DNA from 2 places in the Thermoanaerobacter brockii subsp. finnii Ako-1 genome. Region 2 is predicted to be linked to the other one. Evidence: riboswitches for the same ligand, from Rfam matches in the RefSeq annotation. Region 2 holds a riboswitch; the other holds the start of a gene.

Region 1 (11,248 bases), 450 kb from region 2:
AAAAAATTAGAAGGTAAGGCTATAGAAATGATGGAGGGAGTAGAAAAAGTCATTCCTATTGTGGAGCCTTACAAACTCGCCAGCAGAATTTTCAAACCAGAGCCTACCATCGTGGAAGTAGAGGATGTAAAAATAGGTGGAAACAACATAGTTATAATGGCAGGACCTTGTGCAGTAGAAAGCAGAGAACAACTTTTTGAAAGTGCTATGGCGGTTAAAAAAGCGGGAGCTCAATTTTTAAGAGGAGGGGCATTTAAACCGAGAACATCTCCTTATTCTTTCCAAGGTCTTGAAGAAGAGGGTTTAAAGATGCTTAAGGAAGCAAAAGAACTCATTGGACTTAAGATTGTGACAGAGGTCATGGATGTACATTCAGTTGAACTAGTGGCACAATACGCGGATGTTCTACAGATAGGTGCGAGAAATATGCAGAATTTCCCATTGCTTAAAGCAGTGGGTAGAATTAACAAGCCTGTTTTATTGAAGAGGGGACTTGCTGCAACATTAGAAGAGTGGTTAAGTGCTGCTGAGTATATTTTAAGTGAAGGCAACAAAGACGTTATCCTCTGTGAAAGAGGAATAAGGACTTTTGAAACTTATACGCGAAATACTTTAGATTTAAGTGCAGTTCCAGCTATAAAAAAATTGAGTCATTTGCCTATAGTTGTTGACCCCAGTCACGGCACTGGGAAATGGCACCTTGTAGCTCCTATGGCTAAAGCTGCTATAGCAGCAGGAGCTGATGGACTCATTATTGAGGTACATCCAGACCCCAAAAATGCCTTATCCGATGGGGCTCAATCCCTTACCCCAGAAAATTTTGAAGCCTTATGTCAAGATATAAAAGTTATCGCTAAAGCGGTAGGACGGGATTTTTCATGATAAAAAAAGCGGTTATTGTAGGATTGGGTCTTATAGGGGGATCAATGGCAAAAGCATTAAAAAAATACACAGATATAGACATTATTGGTGTTGATATAAATAGAGACAGTTTACAAAAAGCATTAGAAGAAGGAGTAATTTCTTACGGCGTGACAGACATCGATTTTCAAGTAGATGCTGATATAGTTTTTATATGTACACCTGTTGGAAAAGTCGTTGAAAGCGTAAAAAATATAATTCATTATTTAAAAAGAGGCTGTATTGTAACTGACGTTGGAAGTACAAAAAAAGTCATAATGGAAGAAGTACAAAAATTTTTACCCGATGAAATTTTTTTCATCGGGGGCCATCCCATGGCTGGCACAGAAAAAGCAGGTTATGACAACGCTGATGCAGATTTATTTGTCAATTCAAATTATTTGTTGACACCTTTTGATACTACAAATGATGAGGTTTTGGATCTGTTTATAAAAGAAGTAATAATAAAAATAGGTGCAAAACCGATGATAATGGATTATAATAAACACGACACTATTGTGGGAGTTATAAGCCATGTACCTCATATCATTTCTGCTATACTGACGAATTTTGCTTATAACAAATGTAATGAAGCCTTTAAATACGCAGCTGGTGGTTTTAAAGATACTACGCGAATTGCATTATCTCAAACTGAGATATGGAAAGATATAATTTGCACAAACAGGGAAATTATTTTAGATTTATTAAAAAATTATAAAGAAGTCTTGACTGACTTTATTAGTTATTTAGAAAATGATGATATTGAGAGTATACAAAAATTTCTTGAAGATGCGAGAAAATATCGAAACACTATAACTTGAGGTGTTGTTATGGATATTGAAGTAAAGAAGAAAAGATTTTTAAAAGGTGTTATCTCTGTCCCAGGAGATAAGTCAATATCTCATAGAGCTGTAATGATTGGGTCAATTGCAGAAGGAATTACAGAGATTGAAAATTTTCTTTTAGGAGAAGATTGTATATCTACTATTAACTGTATGAAAAATTTGGGTGTTGACATTGAATTAAAAGGCACAAATGTTAAAGTTCAAGGAAAAGGACTTTATCTAAATAAAAGTGAAAAAATTCTTGATGTAGGAAATTCGGGTACTACTATTCGGCTTTTGATGGGTATTCTCGCTGGTCAAAAATTTGAGACAACGCTTACAGGCGATGATTCTATAAAGAGACGCCCTATGGGAAGAGTGATAACTCCTCTTAGTATGATGGGAGCGAAAATAGAAGCAAGAGAAGGAAATTTTGCACCTCTTACGGTTTTTGGAAACAAACTTAAAGGCATATATTACAAAATGCCAATTGCCAGTGCACAGGTTAAGTCCAGTATAATGTTGGCAAGCCTTTACGCCGATGATAAAACGACTATTGAAGAGCCCTACCCTTCAAGAAATCACACGGAACTCATGTTTAGTTCTTTTGGTGCTAAAGTGGAGGTAAATGGCACAAAAATAACTTGTTACCCTGGCTACAAATTACAAGGGCAGAAAGTTATTGTACCAGGGGATATATCGTCAGCAGCATATTTTATTGTTGCTGCAACTCTCGTTCCAAATTCGGAGGTTACTATAAAAAATGTAAATGTAAATCCTACAAGAACCGGTATTATTGATGTGATAAAAGAGATGGGAGGAGACATTGTCTTAACAAATGAAAGAACTATAAACAATGAAAAAGTAGCGGATATAACAGTTAAGACTTCAAGGCTAAAAGGAATTGAAATTGGAGGAAGTCTTATTCCAAGGCTTATTGATGAAATTCCAGTAATAGCAGTTGCAGCAGTCTTCGCAGAAGGGAAAACAGTGATAAAAGATGCCGAGGAGTTAAAAGTAAAAGAAAGCAATAGAATAAATACAATCACTTCAGAATTAAAGAAAATGGGAGCTAAAATTTTTGAAACAGAAGATGGGATGATTATAGAAGGCACGGGATTTTTGAAAGGGAATACAGTGGAAAGTTACAATGACCACAGGATTGCCATGTCTTTATGGGTTGCTGGACTTATGGCAGAAGGAGAAACTAAGATAAAAAATGCTGAATGTGTAAATATTTCGTATCCGGATTTTTATAAAACCTTTGATATGCTTTAATATCATTGGTGATGAATAATCAAAAAATGTAAGTTTTACAAAAAAAAGCAGAAGGATGTTATTTTTTTGTCAAACTTTGCTCTTGAAATCCTATATATTGTGTGTTATTATAATAATACAACAATATATAGAGGTGATTAAAATGAAAAACCAAGTGGCAGAGGATAAAAAACAGCTAAAAGAAAATAAAGCTGATCAAAATAATGTAAATGTGTTTGCATGTCCGGATTGCGGTGCTAAATTGGTTCATGAAGGAGGATGTGTTTTTTGTCCTTTCTGTGGCTATAGTGAGTGCCAGTAAGTACCTATCTTTCCACCAGTTTAATATGGACACAAATTAGATATCCGGTTATAATTTAGTTAAAAATATGCCGAATCCCCGATAAGGGGTACGGGGGAACTAAATTGGGGTGAATCCACTTTCGTGGTAGGGTGGCCCTCACCCGAACCCGTCAACTAACCTCGGAGGCGAAAGGGGGAACAACATGTTTAATATTCACATCAAGGTCAAACCTCTCATCGCATCAGTTATAGGCGGATTGTTTATTTTCCAATCAATATTTGCCGCAACTTACACAGTTAAACCCGGCGATACCTTATGGGGTATAAGCCAAAAATATGGAACTACCTATACTAAGTTGATGTCTTTAAACGGCCTTCAAAGTACCGTAATATACCCAGGACAAGTTTTACAAGTGCCGGGAAGTGATAACACATATGTTGTCCAAAAAGGTGACAGCTTGTACTTAATTGCTTTAAAATACGGCATTACTGTTGATATGCTCAAATCTGTAAACGGATACAAAAGCGACATAATATATCCTGGACAAGTCTTTATTATACCCAGTGCTACTTCTTCTAATAGGACATATCAGGATGTCAGCAGAGGTTCTATTGAAAGGGGTGTAATCCCCTACACAAAAGAGGAATTTGACCTCCTTGCGCGACTTGTTACCGCGGAAGCAGATGGAGAACCATACCAGGCTAAAGTAGCAGTTGCGGCCGTAGTAATAAACAGAGTTAAAAGTGGTATTTTCCCTAATACTATAAAAGACGTGATATATCAAGTCGATGCATACGGAAATTACCAATTTACTCCTGTGTTAAATGGGTGGATAAATAGACCTGCCTCAGCTGATGCTATAAGTGCGGCAAGAGATGCGTTGAGTGGTGTTGACCCAACAAACGGAGCGTTATATTATTTTGACCAGAGTTCTACAAATGCGTGGCTGTGGTCACTTCCTATAGCGGCAAGAATAGGAAATATGGTTTTCTGTTACGGCAGGTAAAACTTCCGATGAGAGGGTCAAAAACGGGTACAACTTAAGTACCCGTTTTTGACTTAGAAAAACAATTTATACAAAGTAGAAAGACCAAAGGCGATGAATATGAAAGAAGATAGATATTTTAAATATTTTGAAGGGATTCTTTTATTAAAATAAATGCCCACAATTATCCCTAATACATCTGCTAAAAATATTCCCAGAGTAGTACCTATTAATATGTACAGAGGACTGTTATATGATGCAGTCAAAGCTATAGCAGCCAATTGCGTTTTGTCTCCAAATTCTGATAGTACATATGTACTTATAATAGTTGCAACAGGACCGTATTTTGAATTTTTTATTTTTTCCTGTTTTGTTTCTTCCTCTATTAAAGTTGAAATTCCAAAAAACAAAAATAATAAAGCAGCTGAAAATTTTATATAAAAAATGGGAATGTATTCGGTGATATACGAACCAAATATCACAGCAATACCATTGTTTATTAAGGCTGCGATAAATATACTTATAAGAACAGTCCTTACTTTAAAAAGAGTAGCAAAGGCCATTGACATGAGCTGTGACTTATCTCCCATCTCAGAAGTAAAGATAAGGACAAATGATGTGACAAGTGCCTCCATTTTATTGCCTCCCCAACTATTATATTTGCTCTATAAATAAATTAGGACCTTTACATAATATGTAAAACATATTATGTAAAGGTCTCGTTCTTTAAGGTAAAGCCAGGGTTTCCCGATATGTTGACTTTACCACATATAAGCTATGCGAACTACTCCCCTTTACTCAATATATTGTAAAAAATTTATCATAAAATGTCAACTTATTTGATTGTAACATGTCTGTCAAAATTTTGAAGGTTGCTGAGTTTTTGCATAGTTATATTTTTAGACTAAAATTTTACACACATTATTGTAACCTTTTTAAAAAAGTGCTATTTTAAAATTGTGAGATATTTAGGAGGCGATTGTATGTACTTAGTAAACTATACTTCTGATGACTTAGAATGCTATTATTTCTAATGGAGCAATAATAAAGGGAGAATGCTATATTAGGAATTATTGTAATATCAATATAAAAACTATTTCAAGAAGATAAACTAAACCTTTATCAGGATATCCTAAAAAAATAATGTTTTCCTCTTTTACTCCTAAGTATTTTAAGGTAGAGAGAGTTTCTTTTTGTCTATCGTATCCAAGACGCAAAAAATCATGAGGGGTTGGAAAAGGAATGTCATAATTTTCAATAACTGCCCTTTTAAAGGAATCTCCATTAGTTATTATTACGACTTTTACTTCACCACCATATCTCATAGTGTCTTGAATAAGGCCAGCTGAAGCCAATGTTTCATCATCAGGGTGAGGTGCAAAGACTAATACTCTTTGATAAATTTGAGGAGTTGGATAAAGTTTTTTAACAGGAGTTTTGCACAAAGGCTATAAAAGTATTAAAGTAATTATTGCAATGTATTTCATTTTTTTATTCATTATAAGGCACCTTCCTTGTATATTTGTAGTCTCAAAATTTATTATTTACATTTTTCAAATTATTATGGTATAATAATTACAAGAAAATGTTCGGATATCGAACTAATTTTTTAGATAATTAGTTCAGATAATGAACTAATGGAGGCGAGATATTGAAAGACTATACTAAAGGCACTTCAGGGTTAATTAAAAATATCAATAAAGCCAATGTTTTAGATGTTATTAAAAAGATGCAACCCATATCGAGAATAGAGGTTTCTAAAGTTTTAAAAATGAGCAAATCTACTATTTCTGCCATTGTAGATGAGTTGATTGAAGAAGGTTTGGTAATAGAAAATGGTTACGGAGAAAAAGGTACAGTAGGGAGAAAGCCTATACAGCTTTCTTTTAATCCTGATGCTAGATTTGTTATAGGGATAAGCGTTGAATCTACAAATTCGATAGGAATTCTGACTAATTTAGAGGGGAAAATTTTAAAAAAGATAAAATGGGAAACTGGCATTAAAGAACAGGCTTTTAATGGAATTGTGAAAGGGATAAAAGAACTTGCTGAGGAAGATAAAAATATAATAGGAATTGGTATTGGTCTTCCAGGAATCACAGATATACAAAAAGGAATTGTTGATGCACCAGGATTGAAATGGAGTAATTTTGATTTAAAGAAAAGGTTGAGTGAAATTTTTAATTATAACATCTACGTGGACAACAGTGTAAATTATGCTGCACTGGGCGAGAGATGGATTGGTTGTTGCCGTGAAATAGAGAATTTTGTGCTTATAAACATAGGAAATGGTATAGGCTCGGGAATATATGTAAATGGTACTTTATTACGAGGCAATAGTTACGCTGCAGGGGAAGTAGGGTACATGGCCATAGGAGAGGATGCTTTTGAAAGAGTTTATTCTTACGAGGATTATGGTTATTTTGAAAGAAAGGCTTCTTTGTCTGCTTTAGTTGAATCAGTTTCTAAAAGTTTGCCTTATGTAAAAACTATGGAGGGTGTAGTAAAAGAATATAAAAAACAAAATCCTGCTTGTGTACAAGCTGTATCTCAATTTATTAAAAATTTAAGCATGGGTATTGCCAATATTGTAAGTATCTTAAACCCAGAAGTGATAATAATTGGAGGAGACATTTTAAACTATGAAATTGATATACGCCAGGAGCTAAAGGAGAAAGTGAAAAGGATTGTGCCTTTTGATTTTGACATTAAAGTAGCTCAACTTGGTGAAGATGCTTCTGCTATTGGGGCGGTAGCCGATGTGCTTTTAAATACAAATAATTTAATTTTACTATAAGGAGGCCATAAGATGAAAGTAATTATAACTGTAAATTATGAGGAAATGAGTAAAAAGGCAGCAGAAATTGTGAAAAAGCAAATCAAAGAAAAACCTAATACGGTTTTAGGGCTTGCTACAGGTTCTACGCCTCTGGGGATGTATAAACATTTAATTGAGATGTATAAAAGAGGGGAAATAGATTTTTCTAATGTCATTACTTTTAATTTAGACGAATACATTGGTTTATCTCCAGACCATCCTCAAAGCTATCATTATTTTATGTTCCACAATTTTTTCAATCATATTAACATTAAAAAAGAAAATGTTCATATTCCAAATGGTATAGCCGAGGATTTAGAAGAAGAATGTAGAAAATATGAAGAAGAAATAGAAAAAGCAGGAGGAATTGATTTACAGATATTAGGAATTGGTATAAATGGACATATAGGGTTTAATGAGCCAGATGAAAGTATAGAGACAAAAACACATGTGGTTACTTTGACTGAAAAGACGATAAATGCTAATAAGAGATTTTTTAAAAGCGCAGAGGAAGTGCCAAGAAAGGCGATTACTATGGGACTTGGAAGTATCATGAAAGCAAAGAAAATTGTCCTTTTGGCATCTGGAAAAAATAAAGCAGAGGCAATAAAAGAAACTATAAAAGGACAATTGACTACTAAAGTGCCTGCTACTGTTTTAGCTTTACATCCCGATGTAACTATAATAATTGATAAGGAGGCTGCTTCACTTATACCCGATGAAGATTTAAAAGAAATAGAAGTAATTGTTTAATAGGCGAAAGCCTGTTTTTTTATATTTTCAAAAGATAACTGTATAATTTATAATGTAAGGAAAAAATGGTTATAGATAGGTAAAAACATGAATAGCGGTGTTTTATTATATATGAACGCTATTGTATTGTAGTTATAATTGTAATATAATATTTGATAGTTATACCCTATAGGGGAGGGAGGTGTAGATGTGCCAATTTACACTGCATTTTTAGCAGGAATTGTTTCTTTTTTATCACCCTGTGTTTTGCCTTTAATTCCCGCTTATGTGTCATATATTTTTGGAAATAAAAAGAATAATTTAATAAATTTGCTTCTCTTTGTTTTGGGATTTAGCATAGTGTTTGTTTTAATGGGGGCGACTGCAAGCCAACTAGGAAAGCTTTTTTTAGCCTATAAAGACATTTTTAGGAAAGTAAGTGGGATAATAATTGTGCTTTTTGGACTTCAAATGACTGGGATTTTTAGACCAATATTTTTAAACAAAGAAGTCAAATTAATAAATATGGAAAAGGTACAGACCGGTTATATAGGGTCATTAGTATTGGGTATAACTTTTGCAGCAGGATGGACACCTTGTGTAGGTCCAATTCTCGCTTCGATATTGTTGTATGCTGGGTCTGTCAGTACTTTAAGTGTAGGCGTGATATTGCTTTTTGCATATTCTATGGGGCTTGGTATACCTTTTATAATTACAGCCTTATTGATTGACAAGTTTAAAAGTATGTATAAAAGGATTAACAAAATATTGCCTTATATAGAGGTAATAAGTGGGGTTATTCTCATAATATTTGGAGTTCTCTTATATTTTAACATGCTAATCAAGATAAGTGGATATTTTTATTAAGAGGTGGTTAGTGTGAAAAATAAAAGTTTAATTTTTACTATAATTGCTGTGATAGTTATAGGGGCACTTATTTTTGTGTTGAATAATTACACAAAAAGTGTGCAGCCTGCACCTTCTCAAGTGGCAGAAAATAATTCTCCTAGCAATAATGAAGATCAAAATACAAGTTCAAATGTAAATTCAAATACAACTGAGCAAAGTGAGCCTAAGATAGGGAATCAAGTAGGAGATATAGCACCAGATTTTACGTTAAAAGATTTAGATGGCAATACTGTGACCTTGTCGAGCTTAAGAGGAAAAAAAGTTATACTAAACTTTTGGGCAACAACTTGTCCTTATTGCATAATTGAAATGCCAGCTTTAAATCAGTTTATAAAAAGCCATAAAGATGATACGGTTTTACTTGCAATAGATTTGGGTGAAAGCCCATCAAAAGTAAAGCAGTATTTAGAAGGAAAAGGATATGAATTTACTGTACTACTGGATACTGACTTAAGTACTATTTACGATTATCAGGTTCAATTTATACCTATGTCCTATTTTATAGATAAAAACGGGATTATAAGAGCAATTAGCAATGGGGCTATGACATATGACGAAATTGAAGAGTATTATAAATCAATTTCTCGATAAATGAAAATGTACAAAAGCAAGTAGAAGGAGTGTATACACAAATGAAACCAGTAAATGTCACAGATGAGACTTTTGCAGAGGAAGTATACAATTCTAATAAACCTGTTTTAGTAGATTTTTGGGCTAAATGGTGTAGACCCTGTTTAATGATGGCTCCAGTGTTAGAGGAGTTTGCGGAAGAATACGCAGATAAGATGAAAGTGGCAAAACTGGATGTAGATGAAAATCCAGTAATCGCTTCTAAATATAGAATTATGAGCATACCTACGATGGGAGTTTTTGTAAATGGAAAAATGGTAGACAAAGTTATAGGTTTTATGCCTAAAGAGCATTTAGTTGAAAAGCTGTCAAAATATTTAAAATAGCTACTAAAAAAGGAGTATCTTTTTGTGAAAGATACTCCTTTTTTAGTAAAACATTATGCTATCACGTTTAAAACTTGCCGGTCATTTACTACTTTTATATAATTTACTTCCGGGTCTTCGGTGCCTTGTATGCTTAAGTTAGCTTCTTTCATTTTATCTACATATTCTATAATTTCTAATGTTATTCTTTCCCCTGGGCAAAGCACTGGAATACCTGGAGGATAAGCCATCAAAAACTCGGCACTTATTTGCCCTACACTTTCTCTTAAAGGTAGTGCAACAGTGGAGGAGCCAAAAGCATATCTTGGTGATACTACTTGTTCTGGTATTTCTGGTATATCTATAGGTTTCGCTATTTCAATGTTTTCATTGTATAATTCATCGCTTATTTCTCTTAAAGCCCTTAAGAGATAATCGACTTTTTCCTTTGTATCACCAATAGAGAATACACATAAAACATTATACATATCTGATAGTTCAGGTTGTATATAATATCTTTCTGCCAATATTTTCTCTAACTGATGGCCGCTTATTCCAAGGCCTTTAGCTGTTATTGTAACTTTTGTGGGGTCAAAGTCATAGGCACCATCTCGGCCAACAATTTCTTCACCAAAACAGTAGAGTCCTTTTATATTGTTTATCTCTTTTCGAGCGTACTCTGCTAATTCTATTGTTTTATCTAATAATTCTCTTCCTTCTGTAGCCATTTGCATTCTTGCAACATCTAAGGAAGCCAACAATATATATGAAGGACTTGTTGTCTGGAGTAAACTCATTACTTGTTTTACTCTATTAATATCAATTCTATCGCCTTTAACGTGAAGCATCGAGCTCTGCGTCATTGAGCCAATAATCTTATGAGTGCTCTGTGCACAGATATCGGCTCCTGCTTCCATCGCTGAAATAGGCAATTTTTCGTTAAATTTAAGGTGTGGTCCGTGAGCTTCATCCACCATGAGTATAGCGCCATAATCATGAACAATTTCAGCAATTTTTACTATATCCGTAGAAACTCCGTAATAAGTCGGGTTTATTATTAAAACAGCTTTTGCATCGGGATGTTCTCTTAACGCTCTTTCTACTGTTTCTGGGGTGACATTTAATGCAACACCGATATTTTTATCAATTTCTGGTTGCATATAAACAGGTATAGCACCACTTAATATAATTCCTGACGTTACAGATTTATGAATATTTCGAGGAACGATAATTTTTTCTTCTTCTCCCATTACACTTAAAATCATTGCTTGAATTGCACCAGATGTTCCGTGTATAGAGAAAAAGGTAGCGTCGGCACCAAAAGCTTCTGCTGCTAATTCTTGGGCATACTTAATTGGTCCAGTAGGTTTGTGCAAGCTGTCTACTTGCTGAAACACTGTTACATCCATTGACAATACATTTTTGCCCACAAAGTCTAAGAACTTTTTTGCCATTCCCACACCTTTTTTATGGCCTGGCACGTGAAAAGGGATAGTATTGTTATTTACATATTCCATTAAGGCATCAAATAAAGGAGTTTGGGTTTGATCTAACTTTTTCAACGCATCTAACACCTTCTTTCAT
Region 2 (11,248 bases):
TTTTAAATCCTTCTGAGTCTAACTATGATTTAGATCGTGTGCTAAAAAAATATTTAAAGGTTGATGTTCCATCTTATGAAGAGGTATTTGGCAAAGGTAGGGATAAAAAGAAACTTGAAGAAATAGGAGAAGATATACTTGCTGATTACATTTGCAGTAGATGTGTACATCTATTTGATTTAAGAGAAAAGTTGATGAATTTTATTGAAGAAATGGATATGAAAAGACTTTTGTTGGAAATAGAAATGCCTCTTGTAGAAGTCTTAAAATCAATGGAAGTAAGTGGTTTTACATTGGATAAAGAAGTCCTAAAAGAGCTTTCACAAAAAATAAATGATAGAATAGCAGAAATACTAGATAAAATTTATAAAGAGGCAGGGTATCAATTTAATGTAAATTCTCCTAAGCAATTAAGTGAATTTTTGTTTGAAAAATTAAATTTACCAGTAATAAAGAAAACAAAAACAGGGTATTCTACAGATTCTGAAGTTTTAGAGCAATTAGTTCCTTACAATAATATTGTCAATGATATAATAGAGTATAGGCAACTTACAAAACTTAAATCTACTTATATAAATGGATTTTTGCCTCTCATGGATGAAAACAATAGAGTACATTCTAATTTTAAGCAAATGGTCACTTCTACAGGCAGAATAAGCAGTACCGAGCCAAATCTACAAAATATACCTATAAGAGAAGAATTTGGAAGGCAAATTAGAAGAGCTTTTATTCCGCGGACTAAAGATGGGTATATTGTCTCAGCTGATTATTCTCAGATTGAACTACGAGTTTTAGCACATGTTTCGGGAGATGAAAAGCTAATAGAATCTTTTATGAATAATGAAGATATACATTTAAGGACTGCTTCGGAAGTTTTTAAAGTCCCAATGGAAAAAGTTACACCAGAGATGAGAAGAGCAGCAAAAGCCGTAAACTTTGGCATAATATATGGCATCAGCGATTACGGGCTTTCTCGAGACCTTAAAATATCAAGAAAAGAGGCAAAAGAGTATATAAATAATTATTTTGAAAGATACAAAGGAGTAAAAGAATATATTGAAAAAATAGTTCGATTTGCAAAAGAAAATGGCTATGTGATTACAATAATGAACAGGAGAAGATATATTCCTGAGATAAACTCCAGAAATTTTACTCAAAGGTCACAGGCTGAAAGGTTAGCGATGAATGCTCCAATACAGGGAAGTGCTGCCGATATAATAAAAATGGCAATGGTTAGAGTGTACAACGATTTAGAAAAATTAAAGCTTAAGTCTAAGCTTATATTACAAGTTCATGACGAACTTGTAGTGGATACTTATAAAGATGAAGTAGAAATCGTAAAAAAGATACTCAAAGATAATATGGAAAATGTAGTACAATTAAAAGTTCCCCTTGTAGTGGAAATTGGAGTAGGACCCAATTGGTTTTTAGCCAAGTGAGGTGTACAAAATGCAAGTAATTGGACTGACTGGTGGCATTGCGTCTGGGAAAAGCACTGTTTCTAAGCTTTTAAAGAAGATGGGGGCTGTGGTTATTGATGCAGATATCGTGTCGAGAGAAATAATGGTAAAGGGAACAGAAGCATATAATAAAATTGTAGAATATTTTGGCAGAGAAATTTTAAAGGAGGACGGAGAAATTGACAGAAAGAAATTAGGTAATATTGTGTTTGCTGACAGAAGGAAGCTTAAAAAATTAAATGAAATTACTCATCCTATAATAATAGAACGAATAAAAGAAAAAATAGAAGAAGAAAGAAAAAAGAATCAGCAAAAGGCTATTGTATTAGACGCAGCTCTTTTAATTGAAATGAAACTTTATAAAATGGTAGATGAAGTTTGGCTAGTAGTAGTAGATTCAAAAACTCAAATAAAGAGGGTTATGGAAAGGGATAAACTTTCTTACAAAGACGCGTTAAATCGTATAAAAAGTCAAATGCCTCTGGATGAAAAAATAAGATACGCAGATTTTATAATAAACAATAGTAAGGATTTTAAAGCTATGGAAAAACAAGTTACACTATTTTGGGGAAGATTTGCAACATAAATCATGATATCGGAGGAGTTACTTTGAGAAAAAAAGTTGCGGTAATATTTTTGATACTACTAGGTCTTTTGTTTACTTACGAGTTAAATACTTATTATTTTTTAAAAAAAATTTATCCTCTTAAATACCAGAATTATGTAGTTTATTACGCAAAAGAGTATGGAGTAGATCCCTATCTTGTTTTTGCCGTAATAAAAGTAGAAAGTAATTTTAAAAGTAATGCAATTTCCAGTAAAAATGCTATAGGATTAATGCAAATTTTACCAGAGACTGGAGAGTGGATTGCTAAAAAAATAGGGATAAAAAACTACAGTAATAATATGCTTTTTGAACCTAAATACAATATTCAAATGGGGACATGGTATTTGAGTTATCTTCTTAAAAATTTCAATGGGAATATGCAGTTGGCTATAGCAGCTTATAACGGAGGTAGTGGAAATGTAGATGCATGGCTTAAAGACAAAAAATTTTCGAAGGATGGGAAGCAGCTACATGCTGTTCCTTTTCCTGAGACAAATAGATATATAAAAAAGGTGTTAGCAGTTTATCAGATGTATAAGTTCATATATGAAACTAAAAATTGATATGAAAATTAGTATATACAAAAAAAGCTGAAAAATTGGTATAATAGTATCGTTAAAAAAGAAAATAAAAAGGGAGGACACAAATGAAACAATTAAAACATTTAAAAGACCTAAATGAGGTAAAAATCGAAAAGGATAGGGAGTTTTTCTCAGCTACTCATGAAGAAATAAAAAATGCATGGACTACGGATGTGTATTTTTTAAGAACCCAGGATATTTTGTCATATCTTAGTGTACAAGATAAAATAGTCACAGCGGAGATATTTCCAAGAAAAAGAGGAGTTTTTGCAGGGTTACCAGAAGTAATGAGTTTACTTAAAGATAAAAATGTGGAAATATGGTCTTTGGAAGAAGGAGATACTTTTGAAGCTAAAGATACAGTAATGAGGATAAAAGGGCCTTATAGTGAGTTTGGAATTTATGAGACGGCAATATTAGGAATTCTTGCAAGTTCTTCTGGTTGGGCAACAGCAGCAAGGGAGCTTAAAGAAGTTGCCAAAGACAAACCAATATTATGTTTTGGCGCGAGACATGTACATCCAGCTGTGGCACCTGTGATGGAAAGGGCGGCACTCGTTGGAGGGGCAGATGATGCCAGCTGTGTTTTAGGTGCAAAATTAATGGGAAAAGACCCTAAAGGGACAGTACCTCATGCTGCTTTTTTGATTGCAGGAGATACATTAGAAGTGGTGAAAGCTTACAGAGATATAACTCCCCCTGATGAGAAGATAACCATTTTAGTTGATACTTTTAAAGACGAAGTGGAAGAGGCTTTGAGGGTTGCTGAATTTTTAGGGGATAGATTATACGGAGTAAGACTTGATACTCCATCAGAAAGAGGAGGTGTTACTCCCAGTTTGGTTTATGAACTAAGACAAAGGCTTAATCAAAAAGGATTTACAAATGTAAAAATTATAGTTTCTGGAGGTTTAGATCCTGAAAGAGTTGCAAAACTTTCTGAAAGTGGGGCAGATGCTTTTGGTGTTGGAAGTTACATATCTGATGCTCAACCTATTGACATGACAATGGATATAAAAGAAGTAGAAGGGGTACCTGTTGCTAAAAGAGGGAGAATTCCTGGTATTATAGAAAATAAAAAATTGAAAAAGATAAAATAGTTTTCGGAGATGATAGTTAATGAGAAAATTTATTATATTATCTTTCATTTTGATGTTTATTTTTACAGGATGCAAAACCACTCCACAAAATATGGTAAATTTGCCGCAAGCTTCTGAGGATAAAACTAAGATTGAAGAAGAAAAGCCACTAGAGGGTGGCACTTTAAGAGTAAATATTACTTCTTTTGATACGTTAAATCCTTTTTTAAACAGCAATGAACGAGTAAGGCAAATGTTGAATTTGTCATTGGAAGGATTAGTTACTTTAGATAAAACTTTAAAACCTGTTCCTCAATTAGCAGAAAAGTGGGATATAAATGGACTTAATATAAAATTTTATTTAAAAAAGAATGTTAAATGGCAGGATGGAGTAAGTTTTACAGCTAATGATGTAAAATTTACTTTTGATTCTTTTAAAAGTAAGGAGGTAAAAAGCCCTTATAAGGACATTCTCATTAACTATCTCTCCTCTTATAAGACAAACGGTGATTATGAATTTGAAGTTGTTTTAAATAAACCTGCTGCAAATCCAATAGCTTTATTTACTTTTCCTATTTTAGCCGAGCACCAATACAAGAGCAAGGAAGATATTTTAAATAAAGACATCGTACCTATTGGTACAGGACCATATAAGATATCTTCTTACAGTGTTAGCAGAGAGGTTATTTTTGAAAAAAATCCTTATTATAGAGGCGACAAACCCTATATAGATAATATAGTATTTAAAATTGTGCCTAATGAAAATGCCATGATAACATCTTTTCAAAGCAAAGAAGCAGATTTTACTTTTTTAAGTGACATAGACTGGGATAAATACAAAGAGCTTTCAAATGTAAATATTTATAAATACGTTATGCAAGATTATGTATTTATGGCTCCTAATTATCAAAATCCAGCGTTGAAAGATTCAAATGTCAGGAAAGCGATGTGTTATGGAATAGATACTGACAAAATTTTGAGAGATGTATATTTTGGTCATGGGTTAAAGTCATGCATTCCAGTCCGCCCTGATTCATGGCTTTATAGTAGTAAAATAGTAGCTCATAATTACGATATAAAAGAGGCAAATAAAATATTAGAGGAAAATGGTTGGAATTTAGTTAAAGGGATAAGGAACAATGGAACTTATCAACTTAAATTTGATTTGATAGTAAATGTAAATAATCCTTATTTAATTAAGACTGCTCAAATTATAAAGAATAATTTAAAAAGCATAGGAATTGAAATAAAAATTGTACCAAAAGATTGGGATAATTTACTAAGTTCTGTGTATTCGGGTAAGTTTGATTTGGTGCTAATGGAGTGGAATTTAAGTTATAATCAAGATATGTCTGCGATGTTTATGACAAAAGGCAAAGATAATTTTATGGGTTATAGTAATTCTAAAGTTGATGAAATATATAGTAGAATTTTTTATGATTTAGAAGAAAATTCTTTAAAAGCAGATTATCAAGTTTTGGAACAAGTTTTTTTAGAGGAACAACCTATAATTGGCCTTTTCTATATTGAAGGAGCAGTTATGGCATATGACAATGTAAAAGGTGTGGACCCTACTGGATTTAATGTTTTCGACAATATAGAAAAATGGTATATAAAAAAGTAGTATTAAAAAATAGGTATTGACACTGACCTAAAAAGATTATATAATTCATAGTGTGACGAAATTAAAAAAGCGTGCGGTGGTGGCGGAACTGGCAGACGCGTACGTTTGAGGGGCGTATGGGGTTTCCCGTGTGGGTTCAAGTCCCACCCTCCGCACCATAAATAAATCCGCACCATAAATAAAAGAGAAAAGAGGCGTTAAGCCTTTTATTTTTTTGTCACACAAATTATTAATTTTTTATAAAATATATTAAAAAAAGATTAAAAAGTTTAAGAAAATGTAATGTAAACATTGACTTTGACTGTAGGATATGATAAGATAAGACAAAAGGACAAAATATGCAATCTTGCCGAATCCGAAAGGTACGGAGGAACCGCTTTTTGGGGTTAATCTGCAGTGAAGCTGCAGTAGGGATACCTTCTGTCCCGCACCCGACAGCTAACTCCGGAGGCAATAAAGGAAGGAGATTTGCAGTGGATCAGCGAATAGGAAAGATGATTTTTGGAATTTCTGTGTTTGGCGCGACGCTGATTGGTAGTTCTTTTTTGAACCCAGCGTTTGCAGAAGGATTGGGAGTTGGAAAGATTACGGGAAATTATGTAAATGTACGAACGCAGGGCAGTTTATCAGGAAGCATTATTACACGGCTAAATTTAAATGATACTGTGACTGTGTTAGATCAGCAAAATGGATGGTACAAGATTAAGCTTTCAGATGGAAAAGAAGGTTGGGTTTTTGGAGAGTATTTAGCATTAGTTAATGGCCAAAATGCACCGGTAACAGGAGTTGGTACTGTGACCGGTAGTAGAGTGAACGTAAGAAGTGCAGCCAGTTTATCTGCAAGCATAATAACACAACTTGCAAAAAATACTGTAGTAGATGTTTTAGGAAAGCAAAATGATTGGTACAAAGTAAGACTTTCTAACAACAAAGAAGGATGGATTTACAGTCAATATTTAGCAGTAAAAAGTGTAGATACTACTGTATCAAGAGGAAGTGTTAATAGAACACCAATAGCTGTTGGCATAGTAACAGGTAGTGTAGTAAATGTGAGAAGTGCAGGTAATATATCTGCCAATGTGATAGCACAAGTTACAAAAAATACAAAAGTGGATGTATTAGGAAATCAAAATGGATGGTACAATATAAGGCTTTCAGATGGAAGAGAAGGTTGGATATATGGCCAATATTTATCAGTAGGAACACAAACGATTGTATCAAGAGGAGACGTAGATAGAAGTGTGGTAAACAAGCTTATAGAATTTGCTAAATCTCTTTTGGGAACCAAGTATGTGTATGGAGGTTCATCTCCTGCAGGGTTTGATTGTTCCGGTTTTGTTCAATATGTTTTTAAGAATTTTGATATTAATTTACCAAGAACGGCGAAGGACCAATCTACTGTAGAAGAATATGTAAGTTATAGCAACCTTCAACCAGGAGATTTGGTATTTTTTAAAACTTTGGGAAGTAGTGTGATAAATCACTCAGGAATATATATAGGCAATGGTGAGTTTATACACAGCTCTTCAGGGGCTGGAAAAGTGATAATAAGTAATATAACTTCGGGATATTATAAAGACCATTATACTACAGCACGACGCGTTATAAGATAAGCATAAAAAAAGAGTACTCCAAGGAGTGCTCTTTTTTATATTGACTATTTTTATTCCTTGATATATCATATAATACTGTATACGCGATATAGCCTATTTTATGGAAGGAGATACCTTATGAAATATGTAAGAGAAGATGTAAGAAATATAGCCATTATTGCTCATGTTGATCATGGAAAAACTACTTTGGTTGATGCTATGCTTAAACAAAGCGGTATTTTTAGGGCAAATGAAAAAGTTGAGGAAAGGATTTTGGATTTTAACGATTTAGAAAGAGAAAGAGGCATAACAATTCTTGCCAAAAATACTGCTGTTAGATATAAAGATGTGAAAATAAATATAGTGGATACCCCAGGACATGCAGATTTTAGCGGTGAAGTAGAGCGAGTATTAAAAATGGTAGATGGGGTACTTTTGTTGGTAGATTCTTTTGAAGGACCTATGCCACAGACCCGTTTTGTATTAAGTAAAGCATTGGAACTGGATCTAAAACCTATAGTTGTCATAAATAAAATTGATAGGCCTGATGCAAGGCCTCAGGAGGTTATTGACGAAGTCTTAGATCTATTTATTGAATTAGGAGCAAATGATGACCAAGTTGATTTCCCTGTTGTCTACACCTCTGCAAAAGAAGGTATAGCAAAATTAAGTTTAGAAGAAGAGTCTCATGACTTGAGACCTCTTTTTGATACGATTTTAGACTATATTCCTGCACCAATAGGAGATATTGAAGCACCATTACAACTTATAGTGACTACTTTAGATTATGATGATTACATTGGGAGAATTGCCATTGGAAAAGTAGTTAGAGGAAAAATAATTTCAGGGGAAGAAGCGGCTATATGTAAAAGAGATGGGTCAATACAAAAAGTTCACATAAATAATCTATATCAGTTTGAAGGACTAAAAAGAGTGCAAGTAGAAGAAGCAAGCTTGGGAGATATTGTGGCGGTTTCTGGCATAAGCGATATTGAGATTGGAGAGACCATTGCAGATAGAGATAACCCCGAGGCGGTAGACTTTGTTCGCATAGAAGAGCCAACAGTTTCTATGACTTTTAGTGTAAATACCAGTCCTTTTGCTGGAACTGAGGGTAAATACGTTACTTCAAGACATTTAAGAGAAAGGCTTTTTAAAGAGCTAGAGACAAACGTCGCATTGCGAGTTGAAGAAACAGATTCTACTGATTCTTTTAAGGTGTCTGGAAGAGGAGAGCTGCATCTTTCTATTTTAATTGAGACTATGAGACGGGAAGGGTATGAATTACAGGTTTCTAAGCCTACAGTGATTTTTAAAGAAATAAATGGAGTAAAAATGGAACCTATTGAACTTTTGACAATAGATATTCCTGAAGAATATATGGGAGTTGTGATGGAAAAATTAGGACCGAGAAAAGCTGAATTGATGGATATGCACACATTAAAGCCAGGAACTATAAGGCTTAAGTTTAAAATACCTACACGAGGCTTAATAGGGTATCGGTCTGAATTTTTAACAGATACAAAAGGAAATGGCATAATGACCTCTGTCTTTTATGATTATGCACCTTACAAAGGAGACATTCCTTCTCGTACGAGAGGCGCTCTTGTAGCTTTTGAGACGGGGGTTGCGACAACTTATGGCCTTTACAATGCTCAAGAGAGAGGGACACTTTTTATAGAGCCAGGTACAAAAGTGTATGAAGGGATGGTTGTGGGAGTTAATTCAAGAAGTGGAGATATTGATGTCAATGTATGTAAGAAAAAACATGTGACAAATTTAAGGTCTGCAACGGCGGATGAGGCTTTGAGGCTATCTCCTGTAAAAAAGATGTCCTTAGAAGAAGCATTAGAGTTTATAGATAATGATGAATTAGTGGAAGTTACTCCTCAAAGCATTAGAATACGAAAAAAGATTTTGGATTCTCAACAAAGATATAAAAGTGCAAAATACAACAAATAGGGGAGCCTTTTTGGCTCCTTTATTATTTATTATATAAGTCATTTAAAATTTTGTTTATATAATTTATAGTTTCTTGGTAAGGGGGAATACCTTGATATTTTTCTACTGATTGAGGACCAGCATTATATGCAGCTAATGCTAATCTTATGTCATGGTAAGTGTCTAACAAATTTTTTAGGTATCTTACTCCTCCATCTATATTTTGAGAAGGGTCAAAAGGATTGGATACATTTAATTCCTTTGCAGTTGAAGGCATAAGCTGCATAAGTCCCATCGCTCCTGCAGAAGAAACTGCGAATGGATTAAAATTAGACTCTGCTTTGATGACCGCTCTGATGAGATTTGCATCTACATTATATTTTTGACTGGCCCGTTGTATTAAATCTTCAATTTGTTGTAAATTTGTATTTTTTGATGGCGCATTATTACTCACATTTCCTGAATTGTATTGTTGATTTTCTATAGCATTGTTTAAAACTTCAGCAAAAGGTTTATCAGTGTTAAATATTTTTATATTAGCAGGGAGTCTGCTTTGAATTTCGCGAAATTTATTTTCAATTATTTGATTTACAATATTTGTCAATTCAATCCCTCCTATAATATATAATTCGACAAAATTCTTCTAAAACCTCTTTTAAAAGTGCAAATTAGTAAAAAAGTCCTATTAAAATTTTTAAAGGATTTTTTAAGGAAGTATAGTATAATATAAGTGTAAAGATTTATCGTATAAAGATTTATGGTAAGGGTTGATAAAGAAATGAAAAACGAAAGAATGCTGGAAGTTTTAATTGTTGTATTAATAATTCCTCTAGTTTCTCTTTTAGCAGGTTATTTTATTTCAAAAGATATTGTAGAACCTAACATTTCAAAAACAAATGACAGTGATAATTTTGAAGAGATGGTTGTTAAAGGAATTGACTTGTTTGAAGTTGTTTTAGGTAGCTATTCAGATTTTGAGACTGCAAAGTATCAGGATGATTTAATGAAGATGAAGGGAGTTTATTCTTTTGTTAGTAAAGATTCTGACAAATATTTGTTAATAGGTGGAATATTTTTAGATAGAGAACAAGCTGCTTTATTTTCTTCTTCCTTAAAGTCTCAAGGTATTTCCAGTGAAGTATATGTAAAAAAAGGGCCTTCTATAAAAATTGCATATGACAAGAAATTAACATCAGAAATGGATGTTTTTACAAGCAAATTACAAGATTTTCAACAAATTTTTGATTATATGTCGGCTCTTTCTTATAAAGCTTCTAATGACAAATTAGAAAAACAAGAATTAGAAGAATTAAAGAGAAAAGTGGATAGTTTTAAAAATAGTAAGGAGGATTTTGAAAAAAAAGAAGTGACAATACTAATACAAAAGACGATAGAGATTGTCGATAAAATAACAAATGATATTAAAAAAATTGAAATATCGGCTGCTTTAGAAGATGGAAATACCTTTAGTTTATTGCAAGAAAGTTTATGGCAATCTTGTGAAGAATATAATACTTTTTTAAAAACAATTGTTATGCAAAACCAATAATGGGGTGTTAAGGTATGAAATTAAAAGAGGTAAAAGAAATTTTAAATGCAGAAGTTATGGTGGGAGAAGAAAAATTAGAAGAAGAAGTATTTACTGCTTGTGGTGCAGACTTGATGAGTGATGTTTTGGCATCTCGTGACGAAAAGGCTGTGCTTTTGACAGGGCTTACTAATGTCCAAGTTATAAGGACTGCAGAAGTAGTGGGAGATATTAAATGTATAGTGTTTGTAAGAGGTAAGACTCCGGGAGAGGAAATATTGGAACTTGCTAAAAAAGCAGGACTTGTGATAATGAAGACAAAATATCCTCTTTATATTGCCTGTGGCCTTTTGTATTCTAATGGGCTTACTTGTAGAAGTGGTGAATGAAATGGTACTTTATAGTTTAGATTTTGATGTTAAAGCGAGAGATTTTGATTCTGCAGGAGAGGTTTCCAGCAATTTAAGAGCTGTGTTAAAACAGCTTTCCTTAAATCCAAATGTTGTAAGGAGAAGTTGCATAGCTTGTTATGAAGCAGAGATGAATATAATAATTCATTCTTATGGAGGTCACATGAAAATAGAAATTTTTGGCGATAAAATACGCATAACTGCAGAAGACACAGGTCCTGGAATAGAAGACATTGAACTTGCCATGAAAGAAGGATATTCTACTGCTCCTGAAGAGATAAGGGAAATGGGATTTGGAGCCGGCATGGGACTTCCTAATATGAAGGAAAATTCTGATTTTATGGATATAAAAAGCAGTAAAAATGGGACAACTGTGGTAATGGAAATTTTATTTAAGTAGGTGATAAAATGTCATATTTTCACTCT

What was found. A riboswitch is a leader RNA that binds a small molecule or an ion and turns the genes downstream of it on or off. The one in region 2 is predicted to bind cyclic di-AMP.
Region 1: linked by a shared signal. The riboswitch ahead of THEBR_RS05035 (cell wall hydrolase) and the one ahead of THEBR_RS07465 (C40 family peptidase) in region 2 are both predicted to bind cyclic di-AMP.

The regions. Positions count from the first base shown of each region.
Region 1 covers NC_014964.1:1,040,793-1,052,040, forward strand. The annotation lists gene aroF (3-deoxy-7-phosphoheptulonate synthase) at 1-882, shown strand, start outside; gene THEBR_RS05025 (prephenate dehydrogenase) at 879-1,721, shown strand; gene aroA (3-phosphoshikimate 1-carboxyvinyltransferase) at 1,731-3,002, shown strand; gene THEBR_RS12385 (hypothetical protein) at 3,145-3,303, shown strand; cyclic di-AMP (ydaO/yuaA leader) riboswitch at 3,362-3,488, shown strand; gene THEBR_RS05035 (cell wall hydrolase) at 3,488-4,291, shown strand; gene THEBR_RS05040 (TMEM165/GDT1 family protein) at 4,345-4,905, opposite strand; gene THEBR_RS05045 (PIG-L family deacetylase) at 5,341-5,715, opposite strand; gene THEBR_RS05050 (ROK family transcriptional regulator) at 5,922-7,067, shown strand; gene nagB (glucosamine-6-phosphate deaminase) at 7,080-7,841, shown strand; gene THEBR_RS05060 (cytochrome c biogenesis CcdA family protein) at 8,031-8,687, shown strand; gene THEBR_RS05065 (peroxiredoxin family protein) at 8,700-9,320, shown strand; gene trxA (thioredoxin) at 9,350-9,685, shown strand; gene THEBR_RS05075 (aminotransferase class I/II-fold pyridoxal phosphate-dependent enzyme) at 9,739-11,226, opposite strand.
Region 2 covers NC_014964.1:1,490,156-1,501,403, reverse strand. The annotation lists gene polA (DNA polymerase I) at 1-1,439, shown strand, start outside; gene coaE (dephospho-CoA kinase) at 1,450-2,046, shown strand; gene THEBR_RS07485 (lytic transglycosylase domain-containing protein) at 2,070-2,630, shown strand; gene THEBR_RS07480 (nicotinate phosphoribosyltransferase) at 2,714-3,748, shown strand; gene THEBR_RS07475 (peptide ABC transporter substrate-binding protein) at 3,768-5,351, shown strand; tRNA gene THEBR_RS07470 (tRNA-Leu) at 5,425-5,509, shown strand; cyclic di-AMP (ydaO/yuaA leader) riboswitch at 5,689-5,819, shown strand; gene THEBR_RS07465 (C40 family peptidase) at 5,825-6,964, shown strand; gene typA (translational GTPase TypA) at 7,082-8,905, shown strand; gene THEBR_RS07455 (lytic transglycosylase domain-containing protein) at 8,928-9,488, opposite strand; gene THEBR_RS07450 (SPOR domain-containing protein) at 9,642-10,433, shown strand; gene THEBR_RS07445 (DRTGG domain-containing protein) at 10,448-10,801, shown strand; gene THEBR_RS07440 (ATP-binding protein) at 10,773-11,222, shown strand; gene THEBR_RS07435 ([Fe-Fe] hydrogenase large subunit C-terminal domain-containing protein) at 11,231-11,248, shown strand, end outside.